DNA from 2 places in the Dyella terrae genome. Region 2 is predicted to be linked to the other one. Evidence: predicted binding sites of a transcription regulator. Region 2 holds the regulator's gene; the other holds the start of a gene.
The links. The regulator sigma-54, encoded in region 2, starts transcription at its own class of promoters, with help from an activator protein. The targets are predictions, from matches to a motif close to TGGCACGNGCNTTGC.
Positions count from the first base shown of each region.

Region 1: a site for sigma-54 is predicted at 3,600-3,614, ahead of fliE (flagellar hook-basal body complex protein FliE). Genes of this name have one in related genera too.

Region 1 is NZ_CP089414.1:4,737,477-4,742,495, reverse strand. It holds gene DYST_RS20885 (flagellar assembly protein FliH) at 1-340, opposite strand, end outside; gene fliG (flagellar motor switch protein FliG) at 337-1,332, opposite strand; gene fliF (flagellar basal-body MS-ring/collar protein FliF) at 1,480-3,186, opposite strand; gene fliE (flagellar hook-basal body complex protein FliE) at 3,235-3,558, opposite strand; gene DYST_RS20865 (sigma-54 dependent transcriptional regulator) at 3,812-5,019, opposite strand, start outside.
Region 2 is NZ_CP089414.1:4,564,704-4,569,722, forward strand. It holds gene rapZ (RNase adapter RapZ) at 1-267, opposite strand, end outside; gene hprK (HPr(Ser) kinase/phosphatase) at 271-1,221, opposite strand; gene hpf (ribosome hibernation-promoting factor, HPF/YfiA family) at 1,350-1,673, opposite strand; gene DYST_RS20030 (RNA polymerase factor sigma-54) at 1,963-3,429, opposite strand; gene lptB (LPS export ABC transporter ATP-binding protein) at 3,566-4,285, opposite strand; gene lptA (lipopolysaccharide transport periplasmic protein LptA) at 4,289-4,948, opposite strand; gene lptC (LPS export ABC transporter periplasmic protein LptC) at 4,839-5,019, opposite strand, start outside.

The DNA of each region.
Region 1 (5,019 bases), 170 kb from region 2:
CGTGCGCCAATACCTGGCGCGCGACCGTCATGGCCAGGCGCGCCAGTTCCAGTTCTACCAGCTCGTCCATGCTGCGCAGCGGACGCGCCGCTGACTCCAGCAAGGCATCAAGACGCTGCATGCGTTCCTGCAGCACGTCGCGCGCCTCCGCCATGCCCTGGGCATGGCCGGCGGCGTAGCCTTCCTCGCGCGCTTGTTCTTCCAATGCCTCCAGATCGCGCACGGTCGGTTGCTGGACGGTCTCCACGGGAGCCGGTTCCGGCGCAGCCGTCTCACCGACCTCTGGTGGAAGCCAACGCTCGAATGCTTTCCAATCGTCCCTGTTCATCACGGCGCTCATGCCACCAGCTCGTCACCCGTACCGGAAAGATTGATCGCGCCGGAATCGGCCAGCTTGCGCGCGATGGCGAGCACTTCCTTCTGCGCCGAGTCGACTTCGCTGAGTCGAACGGGACCAGACACTTCCAAGTCGTCGCGCAGCATGTCGGCGGCGCGCTTGGACATATTGCCGAAGATCTTTTCGCGCACGCCGGGCTCTGCGCCCTTGAGTGCGGTGACCAGGCGGGCTGTCGGCACTTCGCGCAGCAGCGTCTGCATGCTGCGGTCGTCGAGCTCGGCCAAGTCTTCGAACACAAACATCAGCTCCTCGATGCGGCCACTGAGGCTAACGTCGTGGGTGCGGATGGCCGCCATCAGTTCGTTCTCGCGCGTAGTTTCCATCGCATTGAGGATGTTGGCCGCCGCCTTCAGTCCACCGACGCTGGCGGACTTGAGTTTCTTGGTGTTTCCGCCAGCGAACTGGCGCTCCATGATCTCGTCGAGCTCGTTGAGGGCGTGCGGCTGCACGCCGTCGAGCGTGGCGATACGCATCACCGCATCGCTGCGGGTGCGCGGCGGCAAGTAACCGATGACTTCAGCCGCCTGATCCGGTTCGAGATGCGCCAATACCAGCGCAATGATCTGCGGATGCTCCTGGCCGATCATTTCGGCAATGGCGCGGCTTTCCATCCACTTGAGCGATTCCAGGCCCTTGCTGCTACGGCCAAGAAGAATGCGGTCGATCAAGCCACCGGCCTTGTTCTCGCCCAGCGCGTTGACCAGGATCTTGCGGATGTATTCCTCGGTGCCCACGCCAAGGGAGGTATGACGCCCCATATCTTCGTTGAGGCGTGCGAGCACTTGCTCCACGTGCTCGCGCGTCACGTTGGACATGCCGGCCATGGCCGTGCCCACCGCTTGCACGTCGCGCGCGCTGAGGTGCTTGAGCACTTCGGCCGCGTCCTGCTCGCCCAAAGTAAGCAGGAGGATGGCCGCGCGCTGTGCGCCGCCGATTGGCATATCTGTCTTCATGATTCGTTCCGCCCGCTAAGCTGTTCTGTCACAGCCGACAGAAGAAGTGCGTTCCGCGACGCGGCATGCCCATGGGCTGCCTTCGTCCACTCATGTGGCCGGCTGCCGTGACAGGGCGTGAGCTTGGGATCAGCCGCCATCTTCGCCCACCCAGCTCTTGACCACCTGCGCGACCTGCTTGGGGTTCTCGCTCACCATGCGGCGCGCCAAACCAATGCGTTGTTCATAGGCAAGCTGCGGCGGCACGCCGCCGAGCTTGACCAGGTCGTCGCCTACGTCTTCATCGTCCACGCGCACCGAAATGGTGGGCGCACCGGGACCGGCGCCCGCCAGGGCCAGTTCACGACCCGGCGTCGGCGCGCGCGACAAGCCGCGCAACAGCGGACGCAGCAGACCGAAGGCCACCAGTAGCGCTACCAGAATGCCGGCGGCCTGCTTGATCAGGTCGAGCATGCCGGGCCGCTCCCAGAACGGCTGCGTGGGCGTAGCCATGTCGGCGTTGGGGTCTTGATGGAACGGCTGGTTGATCACGCTCACGTTGTCACCGCGTGTTTCGTTGTAGCCAACGGCGTTGCGCGTGAGTGTGGTGAGGTGTTCCAGTTCCTGTGGCGTGAACGGCACGCTTTTGGGCGCGCCCTTGTCACTGGCCACAGTCTTGTTGTCGAGCACCACCGCCACCGTAAGGCGCGCAAGTCGGCCAGCGGGATCACTGACATGGCTGATGGTGCGATCGAGTTCGTAGTTGCGCGTGGCGCTGCTCGACGTGTCGCCCGGGGCGTTGCTCTGCGCCGTGGTCGCCGCCGCTTTGCCATTCGCACCCTTGCCCGCCGCAGGCTTGGCCGCCGTCGGCTGCGCCACGTTGTTCGGTGGCTGGTTGCTCAGCGCGCCCGGCACCGACGCATCGTTCGCCTGACCCACGTGGCTTTCGCTGTTGGTCTGTTCGCTGCGCAGCGCGGGATGTTCGTGATCGAACGTTTCGGTCGCCTTTTCAGTCTCACTGAAATCCAGGTCCGCATACACTTGCGCACGCACCTTGCCCGGACCAACCAGTGGCGTCAGCAGTTCTTCAATGCGCTGCGCGTAGGTGTTTTCGATGCGCGTGGCCAGACGCAGGCGCGTGTCGCCGATGGCGCTGGCGCTGCCGGCATCCGTGGTGGTGAGCAGTTGACCCTGCTGATCAACCACCGACACCTGCTTGGGATCGAGGTTGGGCACGCTGGAAGCGACAAGATGCACGATCGCTGCCACCTGGCTCGCGTCGAGCTGACGGCCGGGATACAGCGTCACCAGTACCGAGGCACTCGCTTCCTTGTTGTCGCGAATAAAGGCCGAGGGCTTGGGCAACGCCAGATGCACACGCGCTGCGCGCACCGACTGCAAACCGGCAATAGTGCTACCCAGATCCGTTTCCAACATCTGCTGGTAACGCGTGCGTTCGGCCAGATCACTCATGCCGAACGGAGAGTCGCCACCGGGTACCGCGGTCGTCGCCGAACTGCCCTGCGGCAGGCCCTGCGACGCAAGCTTGAGGCGGATCGCGGCCAGATCGGACGCGGGCACCATGATGGACGTGCCATCCGCACCCAATGTGTACGGCGTGTTCGACGCCTGCAACGCCTGCGTGACGGCGGCGGCATCCTTCTGCTCAAGGCCCGCATACAGCAAGCCGTAGTTGGGCCCGCGGGACCACAGCACCACGGCGACGCCAAGGGCGACCGCCGCGGCGACACCCACCAGCAGCAGCAATTGCCGCGATGCCGGCGTGCGCACGAGCTGCTTGAGATCCAGGCGAGAACCGGGCTGCTCGTCGGTGGTCGCTAGGGCGTTATCGGCCATGAAGACTGCTCTTGCTCAAGGGACGCAGTAACGTCGTCATCGGACCGGTCAAACCGGCATGTTCATGATGTTGTTGTAGGCGTCGACCACTTTGTTTCGCACCTGGGTCAACGTGTTCAACGAAAGATCGGCCTTGTTGATGGCCACCATGGTCTTGGCGAGATCAGCACCGTCGTCGCCACGCTCGAAACTTGCTGCCTGGTTTCCGGCATCCATCTGTGCATCGGCTACCGACGAGATCGACTTCTTCAGCAGGCTGGCGAAATCCGTCTGCCCCGGTGCCGCCGCAGTAAATGCCTGCTCGGTCGGCTTGGTCTGCAAAGTGAGCTGGCGCATCTGCGACAGCAGGTTGTTGACGTCGATCTGACTCATGACGGAATTCCAACGCGTAAAGAGTGTCCGAGGGTGTAACTGCACAACCCGTGCCAGCTTCGTGAAAGCCGTTCGCCGGCGTGATAGCACGCGTTCCCGCGAAGGTGCAGAACCAGCATCTTGCTCAACGAAGACAAGACGATGCGCGCCAAACGCATCGCGTGACGCTGGCTATACACGTGCGCAGATAGATCGAAACGACGCGACCGAACGTCGGCGCGCGGCTCTCCGTGACGGAGAGCCGACGTCATCCTTATGCCTGCAGGCTCGGCTGCAACCCGTACTTGCGAAGCTTTTCCACCAACGTGGTGCGCTGCATGCGCAGCAGCTTTGCCGCGTGTGCGACCACGCCGCCGGTGACGTCAAGCGCTTGACGGATCAGGCCCACCTCGATGTCGGCCAAATGGTCCTTCAGGTCCAACCCGCCTTCCGGCAGCATGGCCAGCGATTCGCTCGACACCACGGTCATGGACTCCGGCAACACCGGAGACTGGCCCGTCATCAGCGACAGCAGCGCCGCGCCGCGAACTTCCTCGATCGGCTGTTGGCCGCGATATTTTTCCGGCAGGTCGCTGACCCGCACTTCGCTGTGCGGATAGAGAATAGCCAGGCGCTCGACCAGGTTGTACAGCTCGCGCACATTGCCCGGCCATGCATAGCTGTGCAGCGCGTTCATCGCACCGGCGCTGAAGCGCACGTTGGCCAGGCCGCGGCGTGACAGGCGCTGGTTGAACTCGCCCACCAGCTCCGATAGGTCGTCCAGATGATCGCGCAGCGCGGGCATCTCCAGCGGGAACACGCTGAGGCGATAGAACAGGTCTTCACGGAACTGCCCGTGAGAGATGGCGTCTTCAAGGTTGCGGTGCGTGGCGGCGATGATGCGCACGTCGCAGCGCTGTGTGCGATTGCTGCCCACGCGCTCGAACACGCGTTCTTGCAGCACGCGCAGCAACTTCACCTGCATCGGCAAACTCATGTCACCGATTTCGTCGAGGAACAGCGTGCCGCCCTCGGCCAATTCGAAGCGGCCCTTGCGGGTACTGATCGCGCCGGTGAAGGCGCCCTTCTCGTGACCGAACAGTTCGCTTTCCAACAGTTCGGCTGGGATAGCGCCGCAATTGATTGCGACGAACGGCTTGTCGCGACGCGACGAGCATTCGTGGATGCTGCGCGCCACCATTTCCTTGCCGGTGCCCGAATCGCCCAGCACCAACACGCTGGAATCGAACGGCGCCACCTGGCGTACCAGTGCGCTGACGCGGGCCATCGGACCCGAGCTGCCTACCAGCCGGACTTCGGAGCGACGCGGCGACGCGGCCTGCGACCCGCGCATAGCTTCGGAGAGCTGCTCATAGCGCAGCGGAAATTCAATGATGCCGATGCGGCTCGCGTTCGCCGCCTTGTCTGCGCCAAGGCGGGACAACCATTCCGAATCAGCGGCCATCAACACCATGGCCTGGT
Region 2 (5,019 bases):
CAGCTCCGACAGCATGGCGGGCATACGCTGCAGGTCTTCACCCGGGTTGCGCACGTCCACACCAACCGCGACGTTGCGGCGCTTGCCTTCCACATTGAGGCTCACCGCCGCAACGAGTTGTGGCAGCAGGACGGTGGGCAGGTTGTCGACGCAGTAGAAGTCCAGATCTTCCAGCGCGCGCAGCGCCACGGTCTTGCCGCCACCGGACATGCCGGTGAGTACGATCAGGTGGATGGCGTCAGGGTGCCGGATAGTCGTCTCTGTCATGGGTCACCAGGGAGGCAGTCGACGCATCTGGTGCGCCTGGCGGTCGATGAAGGTCTGGGCGGGGTCGATGCCCTTGCTCTTGAGCACGTGGTTGCGCACGGCCGCCTCGACCAGCACGGCAAGGTTACGACCAGGGGCTACGGGAATGGTGATCATGGGCACCGGCACCTCGAAGATCTCGCGGTGGCCGATGTCGCCGGTAAGGCGTGTGAGTCCATCGGTATCTTCCCCATCGCGCAGTGGTTTGAGGTGCACCACGAGGCGAAGGTATTTGGAAGGCTTGACCGCGGTGTGACCAAACATCTCGCGCACGTTCAGTACACCCAGGCCACGAACCTCCAGCAGGTCCTGCAACAGTTCGGGGCAGGTGCCGTCGATCACGTCCGGTGCGATCAGGGTGAATTCGGTGGCATCGTCGGCCACCAGACGGTGGCCACGGCTGATCAGGTCCAGCGCAAGTTCGCTTTTGCCTGATCCTGATTCGCCGGTGATCAGCACGCCGATGGAAAACACCTCGAGGAACACGCCGTGCAGAGTGATCTTGGGCGCGAGAATGCGTGCCAGGTGGTACTGCATCCAGGTCAGCAGCTCGTGGCCGCGCTTGGAGCTGATCCACAAAGGCGTGTTGGTTTCTTCCGCCACCTCGCGCAGGTCGGTGGGGATGGGCTGATCCTTGGTGACGATCATCGCCACGGGCTGATAGGCGGCGATCTTGTTGATCGCTTCCCAGCGTTGGCGCGAATCCAGGCTGTCGAGGAAATTCAGTTCCTCGGTGCCGATGATCTGGATCTTGTTGGGATAGATGACGTTGAGATAGCCAATCAACGACGGGCGGCGCGTGGTGGTCGCAGCCTGCTCCAGCACGCGCGACTCGCCGCGCATGCCGGAAACCCAGCGCAAAGCCATGCGCTCGTGAACACTGTCGTAGAGTTGTCGGGCGGTCAGCCGGTCCAAGCCATGTCCTTTCTGCAGCCAAAAGAAGGGGGCTGCACGGACATTGTGCCAGTTCGCGCCGTCGGGCGCCTTGGATCGGGGGATTCGGAGGGAGAGGGCCCGCCCGGAGCACGGGCGGGCCGGGGCGGTCAGCCGTACAGGCGCTCGTCGCGGACGGCGCGCTGATGCTTATCGCTGATCTTCTCGCGGTGCTTGCGCAGCTGTGTCACCAGCTTGTCGAAGAGGACATCAATGGAGACGTACATGTCGTTCTCAAGCGCTTCGGCGTGCAGGGTGCTGCCCGTGACGCAGAGCGTGCCTTCAGCTCGCTGCTGCAGTTTGTTCACGGAAAGAACGATGCTCAGGCTGAGAATTCGTTCGTCGAGGCGGGTAAGGCGGTCGAGCCGGCTGTTCACGTGATCCCGAAGGGCCGGGGTGACTTCAATCTGCTGACCGCTGAGCTGAACTTGCATGTTGCGCCTCCTTCAGTACTGCCGCAGGTGCGGCTGGGGTCGATGCACCGGTCGCTTATGTCGTGGCCGACACACCTTTTGAAAGCCCTAGTTTTCCGATGGGATTTCCGGCCTCCTCACCAAGTCGGGAAAGTCACTATGCACCTCTGAAGCTTTCTTCGCGTTAGAAAGACCTTCACGGCCCTGACATGACAGGTTCCCTTCGGATCGTCTTACCTCTGATTATGGGGACGCCTTTTTTGCCGCCAAGTTCCCGAGGCGCTTTGCCACAGTGGACGGGCAGGCCCGTTCAGCCAGCGCGCTGGCGCTCGCTGGAGCTGGGAATGCGCATGGCTTCGCGGTATTTGGCGACAGTGCGTCGGGCAACCTGAATGCCCTTGCGGTGCAGTTCCTCCGCGATAGCCTGGTCGGACAGCGGCTTGCGCGGGTCCTCGGCATCGACCAGCTTGCGGAGCATGGCCTGGATGGCGGTGGCCGACGCACTGCCACCGTCTTCGGTGGACACGCCGCTGGAAAAGAAGTGCTTGAGCTCGAACGTGCCCCGCGGCGTATGGATGTACTTGCGGGTAGTTACACGTGAAATCGTTGATTCGTGCATGCCCACTTCCTCGGCGACTTCGCGCAGCACCAGCGGGTGCATGGCTTCAGGGCCGTAGTCGAGGAAGGCGCTTTGGCGACGCACGATGGCTTCGGCCACCTTGAGCAGCGTTTCGGCGCGTGATTCCAGGCTCTTGATAAGCCAGCGTGCCTCCTGCAGCTGCCCGCGCATCCAACTTGCGTCGGTACCGCGGGCCTGCGCGATCAGGCCGCAGTAATGCTGGTTAAGGCCCAGGCGGGGCTGGCAATCGGGGTTGAGACTGACACGCCAGCGGCCGACATCTTTGCGGGCGTAAACGTCGGGTGCGACGTACTCCACGGGCGTGACGTCGAGCGCAGCGCCGGGACGCGGGTCAAGGCTGCGGATCAGCAGGGCGGCGGCGGCGGTGTCGTCCTCGTTCGCGCGTAGCTTGCGGGCAAGGCGCGCGATGTCGTTGCGGGCGAGCAGTTCGAGTTCGGCATCCACGATGCGTAAGGCGAGCTCGCGCTGAGGCGTGTCGGGGGCGAACTGCTGAAGTTGCACGGTAAGGCAATCACGCAGATCGACGCTTGCGACACCCGTGGGGTCGAAACGCTGCAGCATGTGCCGCACGTATTCCACTTCCGCCTGCGTCGCTCTAAGGTCGGCCGGCAGGGCCGCGGTGAGCGACTCCATGCTCTCGGTGAGATAGCCGTCCGGATTGAGTGCATCGATGAGCACGGCCGCAATGGTGCGGTCGCGTGCACTCATGTGCGTGAGGTTGAGTTGCCAGAGCAGGTGTTCCTGCAGCGTTTCCGCTGCGGCGCTCTGCGGCTCGAAACCGTCCTCGTCGGGATTGCTGTTGCGCGAGGAGCCGCTGCTGGCGGAAAAGTCGATGGGGTCGTCGCTGCCACCATCGACATAGGCGTCGCCCCATTCGGGGGCCTCTGCATCGTCAACGGTATCGCTGCTGGTCGAGCTCGCCGAACTCGTCGGGAGCGGCTCCATCGGCTCGCGCTCTTCGCCGTCCAGCTCGTCCGGATTGTCATCCGAAAATTCGAGCAGCGGATTGCTTTCGGCGATCTGCCTCAGTTCGGCCTCCAGCTCAAGCTGCGACAGTTGCAGCAGACGGATAGCCTGCTGCAACTGGGGGGTCAGCGTGAGCTGTTGATTGAGGCGAAACTGCAGTCCGGGTTTCATGCCAAGCGGTCGGGATGAATGTGAAGGTCATCCTAACTCTTGCCCCCGGGGTCGGCCATAGGTCGAAGGCGGAATCGCGTACTACCTCAGGTTTATCTCCGAGGTTTGGGCGTGGGTATGCCCTGTTCCGCAACCGTTACAGGCGGAACTCGCGGCCGAGGTAAACCTCGCGGACCTTCTCGTCAGCAAGAATGTGCGCAGGCGTGCCGCGGGAGAGCACTTCGCCATCATTGAGGATGTACGCGCGGTCGCAGATGCCGAGCGTTTCGCGCACATTGTGGTCGGTGATGAGCACGCCGATGCCGCGCTCCTTGAGGTGGCGCACGATGCGCTGGATTTCGCCCACTGAAATGGGGTCCACGCCTGCAAACGGTTCGTCCAGCAGCATGTAGCGCGGGTGCGCTGCGAGCGCGCGCGCGATTTCCACGCGTCGGCGCTCGCCGCCGGAAAGGCTGATGCCCTTCTGGTCCGCGATGTGCGAGATCTTCAGTTCGTCCAGCAGGCTTTCCAGCTCGTTGGCGCGGCGCTTTTCGTCCCAGCCTTCGCGAAGCTCGAGCACCGCCTTGATGTTGTCGGACACGGTAAGGCGGCGGAACACTGAAGCTTCCTGCGGCAGGTACCCAATACCGAGCTTGGCGCGCTGGTGCATGGGCAGGCCAGTGATGTCCTGCTTGTCGAGCTTGATCACGCCAGCATCGGCTTCGATCAAGCCCACCACCATGTAGAAGCAGGTGGTCTTGCCCGCGCCGTTGGGGCCGAGCAGGCCGACCACTTCACCCTCGCGAATGGAGAAGGCGAAGTCACGCACGACCTGACGTGCCTTGAAACTTTTTTGCAGACCTTCAGCAGAAAGCATCGATCAGTGGGCCTCGGCCGGCTTGGGTGCGGCGGCGGGTGCAGCAGCAGGTGGTGTAGCGGGCGCGGCGTTGGGGTGGCAGGCTGGAGCAGCCACCTGACCGGCGGGCGGCGGTGTGGTGCCGGGCTTTGCCTTGGGCAGAATGACGCCGTGCACCAGACCGTCACCGCCGGCTTCGCCGGTGATCAGCGAGGTTTGCGTGTTATAGGTGAGCTTGTCGCCATGAAACTCGCCACGGCCCTGCTGGCGCACCACGGCATTGCCGGTGAGCACCGCGATGCCGTTGATGTTGTCGTAATCCAGCTGGATGGCATCACCCTGCATCAGATTGCCGCAGTCATCCAACTGCTCGATATGCGCAAGGACGCCAGGACTGCTCGTCACCACGGCACGCGATACCTGTGTGTCGTTATCCAGATAAAGCTTGGCTACGGCACCGGTCATCTTCATCGTGCCCTGCGTGGCCACGACGTTGCCGGTCAGCGTGGTGACCGTGTTGGGCGCGTTGAATCCGTCCATGGTCTTGGACGAGAAGTTCATCGGCTGATTGCGGTCATCCTGCTTGGCCAGCGCCGGCTGCAGGACGAGCAGCCCCAGAACCAGCAGGGCGAGGTGCAGCTTGAGACTTCTTGGGTCGCGGCGGAAACGAGCCGGTGACTTCATCGAACAGCTCCAGATGATTGGTGTTGAGGTTGGCACGCATGCCCACCCCGTTAAGTGTACGTGGGCCTTGC